Regions from separate parts of the Solibacillus sp. NPDC093137 genome, predicted to be linked through region 2. Evidence: a T-box and tRNA genes for the amino acid it is inferred to sense, from the RefSeq annotation. Region 2 holds a T-box; the other holds one or more tRNA genes.
What was found. The T-box of region 2 lies ahead of ACQKN3_RS01370 (valine--tRNA ligase). A T-box ahead of a tRNA ligase gene usually reads a tRNA of that ligase, here a tRNA-Val.
Positions count from the first base shown of each region.

Region 1: it encodes a tRNA-Val, which carries the amino acid that the T-box ahead of ACQKN3_RS01370 (valine--tRNA ligase) is inferred to sense. The anticodon was not compared.

Region 1 is NZ_JBNNVH010000001.1:784,344-790,930, reverse strand. Features, by position in the region: gene ACQKN3_RS04090 (protein kinase) at 1-6, opposite strand, end outside; gene ACQKN3_RS04085 (DUF4440 domain-containing protein) at 107-466, opposite strand; gene ACQKN3_RS04080 (GNAT family N-acetyltransferase) at 512-1,297, opposite strand; gene ACQKN3_RS04075 (M48 family metallopeptidase) at 1,384-2,646, opposite strand; gene ACQKN3_RS04070 (hypothetical protein) at 2,807-3,028, shown strand; tRNA gene ACQKN3_RS04065 (tRNA-Val) at 3,153-3,225, shown strand; gene ACQKN3_RS04060 (GNAT family N-acetyltransferase) at 3,591-4,154, shown strand; gene ACQKN3_RS04055 (DUF3923 family protein) at 4,383-4,601, shown strand; gene ACQKN3_RS04050 (inositol monophosphatase family protein) at 4,993-5,577, opposite strand; gene ACQKN3_RS04045 (hypothetical protein) at 5,995-6,375, opposite strand.
Region 2 is NZ_JBNNVH010000001.1:286,682-293,268, reverse strand. Features, by position in the region: gene ACQKN3_RS01375 (bifunctional folylpolyglutamate synthase/dihydrofolate synthase) at 1-99, opposite strand, end outside; gene ACQKN3_RS01370 (valine--tRNA ligase) at 194-2,836, opposite strand; T-box leader at 2,894-3,199, opposite strand; gene ACQKN3_RS01365 (hypothetical protein) at 3,317-3,508, shown strand; gene ACQKN3_RS01360 (alanine racemase) at 3,561-4,148, opposite strand; gene hemL (glutamate-1-semialdehyde 2,1-aminomutase) at 4,212-5,501, opposite strand; gene hemB (porphobilinogen synthase) at 5,503-6,483, opposite strand; gene ACQKN3_RS01345 (uroporphyrinogen-III synthase) at 6,480-6,587, opposite strand, start outside.

The sequences.
Region 1 (6,587 bases), 500 kb from region 2:
ATTCAATTCTCCATCCCCGAATCATCTATGTATTTAGTTCCAGCTATTGCAACTACTGTTTTAAAAAATTAAGCGCTAATCCTTTAAAAAGAATAGCGCTTGAAAACTATAGTGGGATTTTTGTTCCTTGATGGAAATGCATTTTCCACTGTCCATTAACTAATTTCCAAATTGAGCTCCTTAGTGAATGCTGGTTGTTTAGCTCATTATAAATTCGATAAGTTGCTAGAACGATTTCATCAGACATTAAATGTATTTCAAAATCACTCATTGTCATTTTTACAATTCCAAGAGTCGCTGCGCTAATTTCCTCATCTTTGTACAATACTTTCCCTGAGCTTCCAAATTCAAAAAAATTGTCTGAAAGTAAGTTCGTAAGCTCCTCTTTTGATGTCCGAATTTCCGGTAACAACAATTTGTTTTCTAATTGAAATAAATGTCTTTCTAATATTGATTTATTCTCCACTTTCCAATCACCTTTTCTGTTCATGTTAATGTAAAAAGTATTATCCTAATCTGGTACAGGAATACTAGGTGATTGGCAACCATAAGAGTATGCTAGACAACTAAAACCAGACTTTTCAAGGATCGGTTTACTCATCGGACTGGCATCAACTGTCAGGAAAGAATACCCCTTCTCATAAGCTTTTTGTGCACGAACAGCCAAGAGTTTTGAATAATAACCATTGCCTCTGTATTGCGGAAGCGTTGAGCCTCCCCATAAGCTGGCAAAGGACGAATTATTCTCTAAGTACATCCAAGCAGCACTTACAAGCTGACCATCTACATAAATCCCATAAATATATAGCGAGTCCGGACTATTTTGCTTATCTCTCCATAGCCTTTCCCCAAGCTCTGTATGGGATTCATTCCAGATCGCCTCTTCTAGCACAATAACATCATGGATGCCCTGTTCATCCGTTATTTCCTTTACTGCATGCAGATCGTAATTTGTAAGAAAAGGATGACTTTCCGATAATTTCACGACCATGAGTGCTTCTTGATCATCAATCGTAAATCCCTCTTGTTTAAGTAATTCAGTCAAATTATCAGGTTTGTCATAGCTGTACACTTTCCATTCGAAACTTTGCTTAAGGTTCCCGAAAAAAGTTAGCTCCTTTCGAATTACTTCTCTTGCCGACCTTTCATTTACATTAGAAGCTAATATAAATCCGCTTTCGTTAAATTTTGAAATGTGCCGAACAACATGGTCGGTTTCTTCCCTTATAAATCCTGGTGTTACAGCTTCTTGGCGCAATTCTTTGTGAAAAAGTGAAATCCATTCGTTTTTGTCCATAGCCAGTTCCTTTCAACGCCTCAAATATTTATTACAAAAAATTGAAGCGTTTATAGATATAGTAAACTAATTATACATGTTTTTATTTAATCCTCATCAACTTCTTCTGCAATTTTATCGATTCTTTCTAACATTGGCGGATGTGTGTAGCGGAACCATTTCACAAGTGCTGGCGGGTTTACTTCACTAAGACCGGCTTTCGTCAACTGTTGAAACGATGAAATCGCTGCTTCAGGGTTTTCTACAAGCTCAATAGCAAATTCATCTGCACGAATTTCCTGATAACGTGAAATCGCATTGGACAATGGGCTAGAGAAGAAAAGTAAAAATGATGAGATTAACAAAAATAACGGCAATGAATTTAAATTGCCCATTTCTTTAATTTTCAGGATCGGTCCGTAACGACGAATCATCCAAGGCATGATTTTTGCGATCAGCCAAAGTCCAATGAGCGTCATAAATATATAAACCGCGATGTTAATATAAATATCCTTCAGCAAATAATGCCCCATCTCGTGCGCCATGATAAACAGGATTTCATCATGGGTTAACCGGTTTAATGTCGTATCCCACAGCACAATCCGGGAATTGTCGCCGATTCCTGTCACATAGGCATTTAAAGCATTCGTTTTCTCCGACATATTCACTTCAAACACATGGTCTGATGGAATGTCCGCCTGCTCAGCGAGAGATAGAATTTTCGTCTCTAATTCCTTGTCTGTTAAAGGCGAAAAATCATTGTAGATCGGATCGATGACGACAGGTTGAATAAACATTAGAAAGATTGAAAACGGTACAGTCAAAGCCCATGCATAGAGCCACCATTTTTTGGGGCTTTTTCTGATAAGCCAATAAAGAACTGCTATCATGATGACCGACATCCCAAACTCCAGCCAAAAATCAATTATATTTTCCCGCATCCATGAGGAGAAAATCTGCGTACTGATCCCATAGCTTTTGCTAAGCGTATAGCGGTAATAGTCCATCGGGAATTGGAGGATGAACAACAGCAAGGAAAGGTAGAACAGATACATTGTTGTTCTGAATATGGACCATTTAAATTGTTCTGAACTCCATTTCTCAAACAAACGTGAAATTCCCGTAATTAAAATAACGAAGTAAAGCAGCCATTCCAACGGCGTCGTGATAAAGAACAGGAAATTTCTTACTTTCGATAACTCCTCACTTAATAACAGCTCCTGTGTTGTAAGAAAAGTGCTTGGATCTGCTGCCGTTCCTTGAAGAGCGGCTGGAATCCCACTATTTTGTCCATGGAAAAAATACAAATACATTGCGACAACATACAGTCCAAATGCAAAAACAGCCAGTAAACCCCATTTTTTTGTCATTCCTTCTACACCTCAATTCATTCGTTACCATATCCTATTATTGAAATGTGGAAATCATTTCTATCGAGTTGGTCAATTTCAATTTTTGATGGTTCTATACATCTTGGAATCTTCATAAATTGACTCAATTTAAAATCGAATTAACAAGGAGCGCTTAATCATGTTGTTTGCTGTTCATTATTTGGAAAATAATACGCCTGTCCTAAGCCAGTGTTTGGAACGTATTCCTGAAGTAGATGAGGATTTAAAAATAAAAGGTCGTAAAGGAAAGGTTGTAAATGTTGTTCAAATCGAAGAGAGTAAATACCACGTCTATGTCGTCCTGGAAAAAGTAAATAAAAAACAAGCTTTATTAAAAGACGATAAAAAGAAAAGACGTTGATCTATGGGGAAATTGTAGGATTCAATAAAAATAAAAGTAAAAATATAACAGTTTTCTATATACCGCTCCCTCTGAAACTGCTATAATAACAGGTAAGAACATTGTTATATATGTTCCTTATCACGGTCTTGTAGCTCAGCTGGGAGAGCACCACCTCGACAAGGTGGGGGTCGCAAGTTCGAGACTTGTCGAGACCATTATTTCAAGTGCCTGTAAACGTTGGTATATCAGCGTTTACGGGCTTTTCATTTTTGAGAGACTTTCTCCCTTACGCCTGATTTTTTGGATTTGTCCGCAATTTGGCTACTACACTACATTGAATAAGTGAGCGTCATATTCGTCTGGTTTATGACCTTACGCAAAAGATGTTAACAAACGACGCGTTGGGAATGTTTCGTTCTATATTATTTTTACAGAATTAGGTAAATATGCTATATTTATAGGGATTTTATATAGAAAGGATTGATTAATATGAAACAGGTAACAAAGGTGATTGAAAAGTAGATATATCTTCTCTTTTCAAATCTCAAAGAAACGAAAATAATTGAAAAGAGGATAAGGAATGTACTCAAATAAAGAATTAACAATACGACCAGTAGTCGAGGAAGATTTATTTCGCTTGTGGGAACTCATTTATAAAGATGAAAAGCCCGAATGGAAAAAATGGGATGCCCCTTATTTCCCACATCATCCGAAGCCATATGAAGAATTTTTGTTATCAAAAGATGAATGGATTGGTGATGACGATAGCTTCTGGGTAATTGAAGTAAATGGAATAGTTCGTGGGATTATCTCTTATTATTGGGAGCATAAGCCCTCAAAATGGCTTGAAATAGGGATAGTATTACATGAAGCAGGCTCATGGGGAAAAGGCATAGGTACACGAGCATTAAAATTATGGATGAATCATCTCTTTACAACAATGCCATTAGTTCGTGTAGGTTTTACAACGTGGTCTGGAAACGAAAGAATGATTCATGTAGGAGAAAAACTTGGTATGCAGATGGAAGCACGCATTCGTAAAGTCCGCTATCATGAAGGTGTTTATTACGATTCAATTCGTATGGGTATTTTAAGAGAAGAATGGGAAAATGCTATGTTGCATACAGAATACATTAAAATCTAATTAAACCTTCCCAATGAAAGTTGGGGACACATTAAAAAGGCACGAACGTTTTAAAACAATGTTTATTGCCTTTTTGTATGAATCATTAGCTCGTGCTGCATTTTATACAGATGATGCAAACCATAGATGGAACGGTGTTTTGAGATTGTATATTTATATTTTGAATAAAGAATTATTGCAATTATGATTTATTTCTTTTCGTAGATTTATTTACAGGGAGGAATAAAAATGATTAAAAAAATATGGTGGACGCTTACAGTTTTTTGGATTGTCGTATTTGGCGGTCTAGCTACATTTATTTATATTAGAGAAGTAGATGCTACTGGTGTAGTCCAAACACCTGAATTAAAATGGTTTTCTCTAGCATTGTTAGGTGCTTTATTTATTTTCATTGCTATATACCATCTCATATTTTTATTTATTATTAATAAAAGAGCATCTATATAACCATACACATAAAGTAAAAAAACTTTCTCAAATCAAAGTTTGGGAATACAGAAGAAAGACGTGAATGTTGTTATATCAACATTCATGTCTTTTCTATTGAAATGAGGGTACTCTCTTCTAACATTCTCTTAAAAAATCTTATTCAACAATATGGCCCTTTAACGGGAAATCGCGATCTTCATAATGAATAATCGCGTTCGAATGTTAAACATTAATTTATCCACGGTTCATTAAATTAATAACTTCTACATGCAAATAAGCAATTTATAAAAAAAGAAGGTTCCACACATTGGAATACCTTCTGTAGTATAAGTTTTAAATTTTGTAACATTTTCCTCATTAAAGTAATTAATTCCAGATCCTTCTTTTATCTAGAATTTATTATCTATTTTTAGACAATATCAATTAATGCTTTAGTATGGCTTAATCCTTCACTTACCATATTTAAGAAATACTCTTTATTATCTGGATGGCAAGCAATTAGATACGGTTCATTGCTCATACCTGTAAATTCATTTCCTTGAAAGTCAATTACAATTCCTCCAGCTTCTTTTACCATAAGTACGCCAGAATACAAGTCATCGCCTTCAGAATTATAAATGATAATTCCGTCTATATCACCTTTAGCAAGCATACACCATTGCAGCGTTGGAGCCCAAAGCCTCATCATCCTTTTACAATTTACATCGATATATTGTCGTAGCTTAACAGCTTTATCTTCATTCTGAACTCTATGCCCCTGTATCCAAGCAATAATAAATTTTTTAGGATTATCTTTCTTTTTAATTTTTAATTCTACATCATTACAGAATGCACCATCGTTCAAACTAGATGTAAATAACCTATTAACCAAAGGTTCGTATATAACTCCAAGAACTGGCTCGTGTTTATACAAAAGCGTTATAGAAGAAGAAAATACCGGTAATCCAATAGCAAAATTATTAGTACCGTCTAATGGGTCTATTTGCCAATTCATAAATAATTGCCCATTTTAATACTAGAAAAAAACAGCAATTTGTATTCAGATTGCTTGTTGTTCTTTTTTAATAAATACTTTAAAATATCATTTTTCCACAATGGGATGTATGTTTTTCTTGATGCTAACCATTTCTGTAAAAATGCTACACTCAAAGAAACCTTCGATATGTTGATGTAATAACACTTCGAAGGTTTTGTTTCGTTTCTTAAGTATCATTAACATTTCTTGAAAGATAGTTATTCAACAATCTGGCCCTATAATTGAATTTAGCACTTTTCTTATTCAAGAAAAGCGCCGCCATTTAATTATATTCCATTTATAAAGGTGAAAAGGAGTTATCAGTAATTGCTACTTATTCTCTATAAAATGTATCCAACTAAGTGTAGTGTTTCCAAATAAATCCTCTTGGAGAAGTTACTTATTCTTATAATTTATGGCCTCTTTAAATTCTTCGCTAGCTCTGATATTGTAAAACATATTTCTACTTTTTATGTTCGCTATTGTTCCTGTTTTTGTATGGTCTATCCACAAATAATATTCACCATCGCTTAGTTTGATTTTATATTGCGGAACTATTTGGTTATCTACTTCACCAAATTCTCTAGCCTTTTTAAATGTTTTCTCTATAATTTTAATATTCTTCACATCAGATATTAATTGTAATGTATCTGGTTTTTCTTCTTCAAAATTAATTAATTCTTGAATTTCTATAGTGTTTATTGTTTCTCTAGTGCTGTCACAACCTACTAACCACATAGTACAAATAATTACAAATAAAATTGTCTTTATATTCATCTTACGTTCACCTCTTTTGTTATTTTAATTTTACCTATATACTATTCGGATTTATTGTATCAGTAAAAAATTCTATATTTCCCCATTAAGTCCTTCTTCAATAACTAAATGCTGTGTTAGTTGAACAAAAAAGCTAGCAAAGTATCGTTTAGTAACTCCCCTTAACAGATTGCTATTCCACAATATGGCCCTTTAAAGGAAAAACGCGATTT
Region 2 (6,587 bases):
ATCCAGGATAATCTTCGCCGACTGTAATGGTTCGCCTTTATATTGGCTTGCTTTTAACTTAAAAATAAAATCTGTGCATTGCTTCATCGTTTGAAACATTATGTCCTCTCCCTAATACGGCTAATATGTAATATATTTTATTATAGCTGAATTAAAAGAAAGAGGTACCGTTATACGGTACCTCTCTTTGGCATTACATATTTTTCAGTTCTGCAATGCGTTTTTCAACTGTTGCGTATTTTGCTTCATAGTCCGCCAGTTTTTCACGCTCTGTTGCTACTAATGCTTCCGGTGCTTTTGAAACGAAACGTTCATTCGATAGCTTTCCAGAAACTAATTTTACTTCTTTCGCCCATTTGTCGAGCTCTTTTTCAAGACGTGCGATTTCTTCTTCAATATTGATTAAGCCTGCAAGTGGCATGAAGATTTCTGCGCCTGAAACTACTGCTGACATTGCCTGTGCTGGTGCTTCAAGATTCGCCCCGATTGTTAAGCCATCCGGGTTACAGAATTTTTCAATATAGCCTTTGTTCACTTCAAGCACTGCCGATGTTTGTTCATCTTTTGCTGAAATCGTCATCGGTACTTTTTTGCTCATTGGTGTATTCACTTCTGCACGAATATTACGTACAGAACGAATAATATCCATTAATAGCTGCATATCGCCTGCTTCTGCTGTAAAGTTGAATGCCGGATTAACAGTCGGCCATGCAGCAACTGTAATTGACTCCCCTTCATGCGGCAAGTGCTGCCAAATTTCTTCTGTTACGAAAGGCATGAATGGGTGCAGTAAACGCATCGTGTTGTCTAAAACGTAAGCAAGTACTGAACGTGTCGTTAATTTAGCCGCTTCGTCTTCACCATATAATGGCAATTTCGCCATTTCGATATACCATGAACAGAAATCATCCCAAATGAAATTGTAAAGTTCACGGCCAACTTCACCGAACTCATATTTATCAGATAATGTTGTTACACGGTCAATCGTTTCATTCAAGCGTGATAGAATCCATTTATCCGCTGTTGAAAGGTTACCTGTTAAATCAATTTGCTCATATGTTAGGCCTTCCATGTTCATCAAAGCAAAACGAGAAGCGTTCCAGATTTTGTTTACGAAGTTCCAAGTAGATTCTACTTTTTCTGTAGAGTAACGTAAATCCTGACCTGGAGATGAACCTGTTGCAAGGAAGTAACGCAATGAATCCGCACCATATTGGTCGATTACATCCATCGGGTCAACCCCGTTACCAAGTGATTTGGACATTTTGCGTCCTTCAGCATCACGAACTAAACCATGGATTAAAACGTCTGTAAATGGACGCTCGCCTGTAAATTCTTTCCCTTGGAAAATCATGCGGCTTACCCAGAAGAAGATGATGTCATAGCCCGTTACTAACGTATTTGTCGGGTAGTAGCGCTTGAACATTTCGGATTCTTCATTTGGCCAATCCATTGTAGAAAACGGCCATAAAGCAGATGAGAACCATGTATCTAGAACATCTTCGTCCTGTGTCCAATTCTCAGCATCTTCAGGTGCTTCTTTTCCTACATAAAGCTCGCCTGTTTCTTTGTTGTACCAAGCTGGAATTTGATGACCCCACCATAATTGACGCGAAATACACCAGTCATGAATATTTTCCATCCAGCGGTTATATGTGTTTTCAAAACGATTTGGTACGAAGTTTACTTTTTCATTTTCATCTGCTTGCATTTTTAATGCTTCTTCAGCAAGTGGAGCCATTTTTACGAACCATTGCTTAGAAAGATACGGTTCTACAACAGCATTCGTACGCTCTGAATGGCCTACTTGGTGTACATGTTGTTCGATTTCGATTAATACGCCTGCCTCTTGTAAATCTGCAACGATTTGCTTACGGCATTCGAAACGATCCATACCCGCATATTTACCAGCTAAGTCATTCATTGTACCATCTTCGTTCATAACTAAAATACGTTCTAGATTATGACGGTTCCCAACTTCAAAGTCGTTCGGGTCATGTGCTGGTGTCATTTTTACAACACCTGTACCGAATTCCATATCTACGTAGTCATCTGCAACGATTGGAATTTCACGACCTACGATAGGTAAAATGACAGTTTTCCCTACTAAGTGTGCATAGCGCTCATCTTCAGGGTGTACAGCTACACCAGAGTCACCCAGCATTGTCTCTGGACGAGTTGTTGCAACGCGTAATTTACCTGAACCATCAGCAAGCGGGTATTCCATATGGTAGAATGCGCCTTCTACTTCTTTGTGGATTACTTCGATGTCTGAAAGGGCCGTTTTGGCAGCCGGATCCCAGTTAATAATACGCTCACCACGGTAAATATAGCCTTTTTCGTATAATTTAACGAATACTTCTTTTACAGCATCCGATAAGCCTTCATCAAGTGTAAATCGCTCTTTTGAATAGTCTAATCCTAAACCTAATTTCGACCATTGTGCACGAATATGGGATGCATATTCTTCTTTCCATTCCCATGTTTTTTCAAGGAACTTTTCACGGCCAAGATCATAGCGGGAAATACCTTCACCGCGCAATTTCTCTTCTACTTTCGCCTGTGTCGCAATACCTGCATGGTCCATACCTGGCAACCATAGTGCATCAAATCCTTGCATGCGTTTCATACGAATTAAAATATCTTGCAATGTTGTATCCCAAGCGTGGCCAAGGTGCAGCTTACCTGTTACGTTTGGCGGTGGGATAACGATAGAGTATGGTTCCTTATCGCTTGTTGGATCTGCTTCGAAAAATTTGCCTTTTAACCACCATTCATAGCGGCCGGCTTCAGTTTGCTGCGGATCGTATTTTGTTGGCATTGTAATTTCCGTCATGATGAATCTCTCCTTTGTCACCTTATTATTGGACATAAAAAAACTCCCTTCGTCTAAAAAAAGGACGAGGGAGTTAATTCGCGGTACCACCTTTATTTCCGATCGGGTTTAGTCAAGCGTTCGCATTCCTTACCCACAAACGCTTTCTTTAAATTTAAAAAAGCGCAAGCAGTCAATATGCAGCGTTGGAATGCCCAATCGGCACTTCATTCGATAACGGTGTTTAACCGGACCCTAGCTACTGTTAGTTCACTAAGTCAGCTCCTAGGCTACCTTCTGCATGGTTGATGGAGAAACTTTTCAGCTACCGTTTCCTCTCTTGCCATCGATCTCATACGTACTCTTCCTAATCTTCGCTTCAATTATATAGTTGCACTTTATTTTAAGCTGTTTTTAATGAAATATCAAGCACGAATGGGGAATATACTTTAACACGTTATCTGCGCTCTTCACATATACTATGCAAAAGGAGTCTGGACATTGCGAAAAAACTACAATCCTTATTTATTGCCTCCATGGCTGCGAAAATTCCGTTTCTTTATGCGTCATTGTATTTTGCCGATTACGATTTTTCAGGCGATTCGAACGGTCTTACTTCCGACAACGGGTGATATATTATTGCTGGCCATTCTAATTTTATTTACTTACTTATTACTCACAGATTTCATTTAAAATTCACAACAAAAAAATGTTCCGTAAGCTTCAATTCTTACGGAACATTTATTTATTTTTTCAATTGTATTTGAACGCGACTATATGCATCAGCCAACTGTTCCAGGAAATCAAGCTCATGGGGAACGGTTTGAGCCATCTGCGTTGATTCTACTTCTTTTTCCGCTTGAAGTCGGGGTTGTACTTCTTCTACAGGCTTTTCGACGACGATCTCTTCGACTGGTGCCGGTTCCTCTACTTCAACAATTGCTTGTACTTTCTTTTCCACATCACAATGGACTGCCCAGCTACATGAGCAGTAGCCATTATTCGGCTCCACTTTAATATCATTTATGCGAAGTGATACAGCTTCAATGTCATCGTTCGGAAAATCTACTGAAAAAGGCAGGGCATATTCGAAATAACCATGATCTTTTTCAATATCCATATGCTCGATATAGATACCTTCCTCAATTTCATCCTCGCGTGCTACATGATCAAATTGAATATTGCCTTTTACTACATAAATTCCTCTTACTACGACGGAATCTTCGCTAATCTCTTCATGCCATTTCGGTTCTACTACTATTTTAGAATTCTCTTGAACATTTCCTAATTGCTTTGGAAATGTAAATGTCTCTTTCATTTCCCACTGTTGCATAAAAAATCCCCTCCCTACGCTTACATTATGCATAGAAAGGGAATTTATGATTTATTTATGAGATTATCTCGCTAATTTTTCAAAAACATTATGGAATGCCTGAACTGTTTTTGCGATATGTTCTTCTGTATGCGCCGTTGAAATAAATAGTCCTTCAAATTGTGATGGCGGCAGGAAAATTCCTTCTTCGGCCATTAGTTTGAAGTATTCTGCAAATAGCTCTAAATCCGAACTTTTCGCCGATTCAAAATCGATTACATCTTCGTTTGTGAAGAAGAAACCAATCATCGACCCTGCACGATTCACTGTATGTGGAATATTGTATTTCGTCGCTGCCGCACGGAAACCTTCTTCCAACTGGTCACCCAGTTTGCGGAAGTATTCATATGAGTCTTTGTTCAGACGGCTTAATGTTTCATGGCCGGCTGTCATTGCAAGCGGATTACCTGATAACGTACCTGCTTGATAAATCGGACCTGACGGAGCGATTTTCTCCATAATTTCGCGCTTTCCGCCAAATGCACCAACCGGTAAGCCTCCGCCGATTACTTTACCTAAACAAGTAAGGTCAGGTTTAATTCCGTAATATTCCTGTGCACAGCCATAGTCTACACGGAAGCCTGTCATAACTTCATCGAAAATTAAAACCGTTCCATTCTCTTCTGTCAGTTTACGCAGCCCTTCAAGGAAACCTGGCTGTGGCGGAACAACACCCATATTGCCGGCAACCGGTTCTAAAATAACTGCAGCTAAATCAGCGCCGAATTTTTCAAATACTAATTTTGCAGATTCCAAATCATTATAAGCAACCGTTAATGTATTTTTGGCAATATCAGCCGGAACACCCGGTGAGTCAGGTAAACCAAGTGTCGCTACACCTGAACCTGCTTTAATCAGCAGTGAATCCCCATGACCGTGATATGAACCTTCAAATTTTAAAATCTTGTCGCGTCCAGTAAATCCACGCGCTAAACGTAGTGCAGACATTGTTGCTTCTGTGCCTGATGATACAAAACGAATCATTTCCACTGACGGCAAACGGTCCATTACAAGCTTCGCCAATTTGTTTTCTGAAACAGTAGGTGCACCGAATGATGCGCCTTTAGCTGCCTGATCCTGAATAGCCGAAACAACTTCCGGGTGTGCATGTCCTAAAATTAACGGACCCCATGATAAGACATAGTCAATATATTCATTGCCATCAATATCTTTAATAACTGCACCTTTGCCTGAATCCATAAATATCGGATCCAAGTTTACTGATTTAAATGCACGTACAGGAGAGTTTACTCCCCCTGGCATTAAATCAACCGCTTCTGTAAATGCTGCTTTTGACTTTTCATAACTACGCATATTATTTTTCCTCCAACCAACGACAAACGTCTTTTGCATGATAAGTAATAATTAAATCGGAACCTGCACGCTTCATACCTAATAATGTTTCCAGTACAACCGCTTTTTCATCGATCCAGCCATTTTGTGCAGCTGCTTTTACCATTGAATATTCGCCCGATACATTATACGCTACAACAGGTAATGGGAAGCTGTTTTTCACATCACGGATGATATCCATATATGCTAATGCTGGCTTCACGATTAGGAAATCTGCACCTTCTTCAACGTCCGAAGTTGCTTCGCGAATCGCTTCCATTCGATTGGAAGGATCCATTTGATATGTTTTGCGGTCACCGAACTGTGGTGCTCCTTCTGCCGCTTCACGGAATGGACCGTAATAGCTTGAAGCGTATTTAACCGCATAAGACATAATCGGAATATGCTGGAATCCTGCTGAATCCAATCCTGCACGAATCGCCGTTACAAACCCGTCCATCATGTTTGATGGTGCAATAATATCGGCACCAGCTTTTGCTTGTGAAATTGCTGTACGCGCCAGCACATCAAGTGATGGATCATTTAACACTTGATCGCCTTCAATAACACCACAATGACCGTGATCTGTAAATTCACACAAGCAAGTATCTGCTACGACTAGAAGCTCTGGATGACGTTCTTTAATTAAACGTGTCGCTTCCTGTACGATGCCGTGATCATGGAAAGCACCAGTACCGACTGCATCCTTTTCTTTAGGAATTCCGAAAAGTAATACCGCACGAATGCCTAAGTCTACAATTTCATCTACTTCAGCTGCCAAGTTATCTAAAGATAATTGGAACACGCCCGGCATTGAACTAACAGGGTTTTTAATATTTTCGCCTTCAATAATAAACAACGGATAAATAAGGTCTTCTTTTTGTAGGTATGTTTCTTTTACGAGTGCACGCATCGCTGCATTTTGACGTAAGCGACGGTGACGTTGGAAATATAGTTCTGTCATTTTGTCTGTTCCTCCAGGATGAGCTGTTCAATTACAGCTTGCATCGTATAGATTTTAGGTTGCACAATTGGCTGAACCCCGTATTTTTCAAGGGCTGCTGTTGT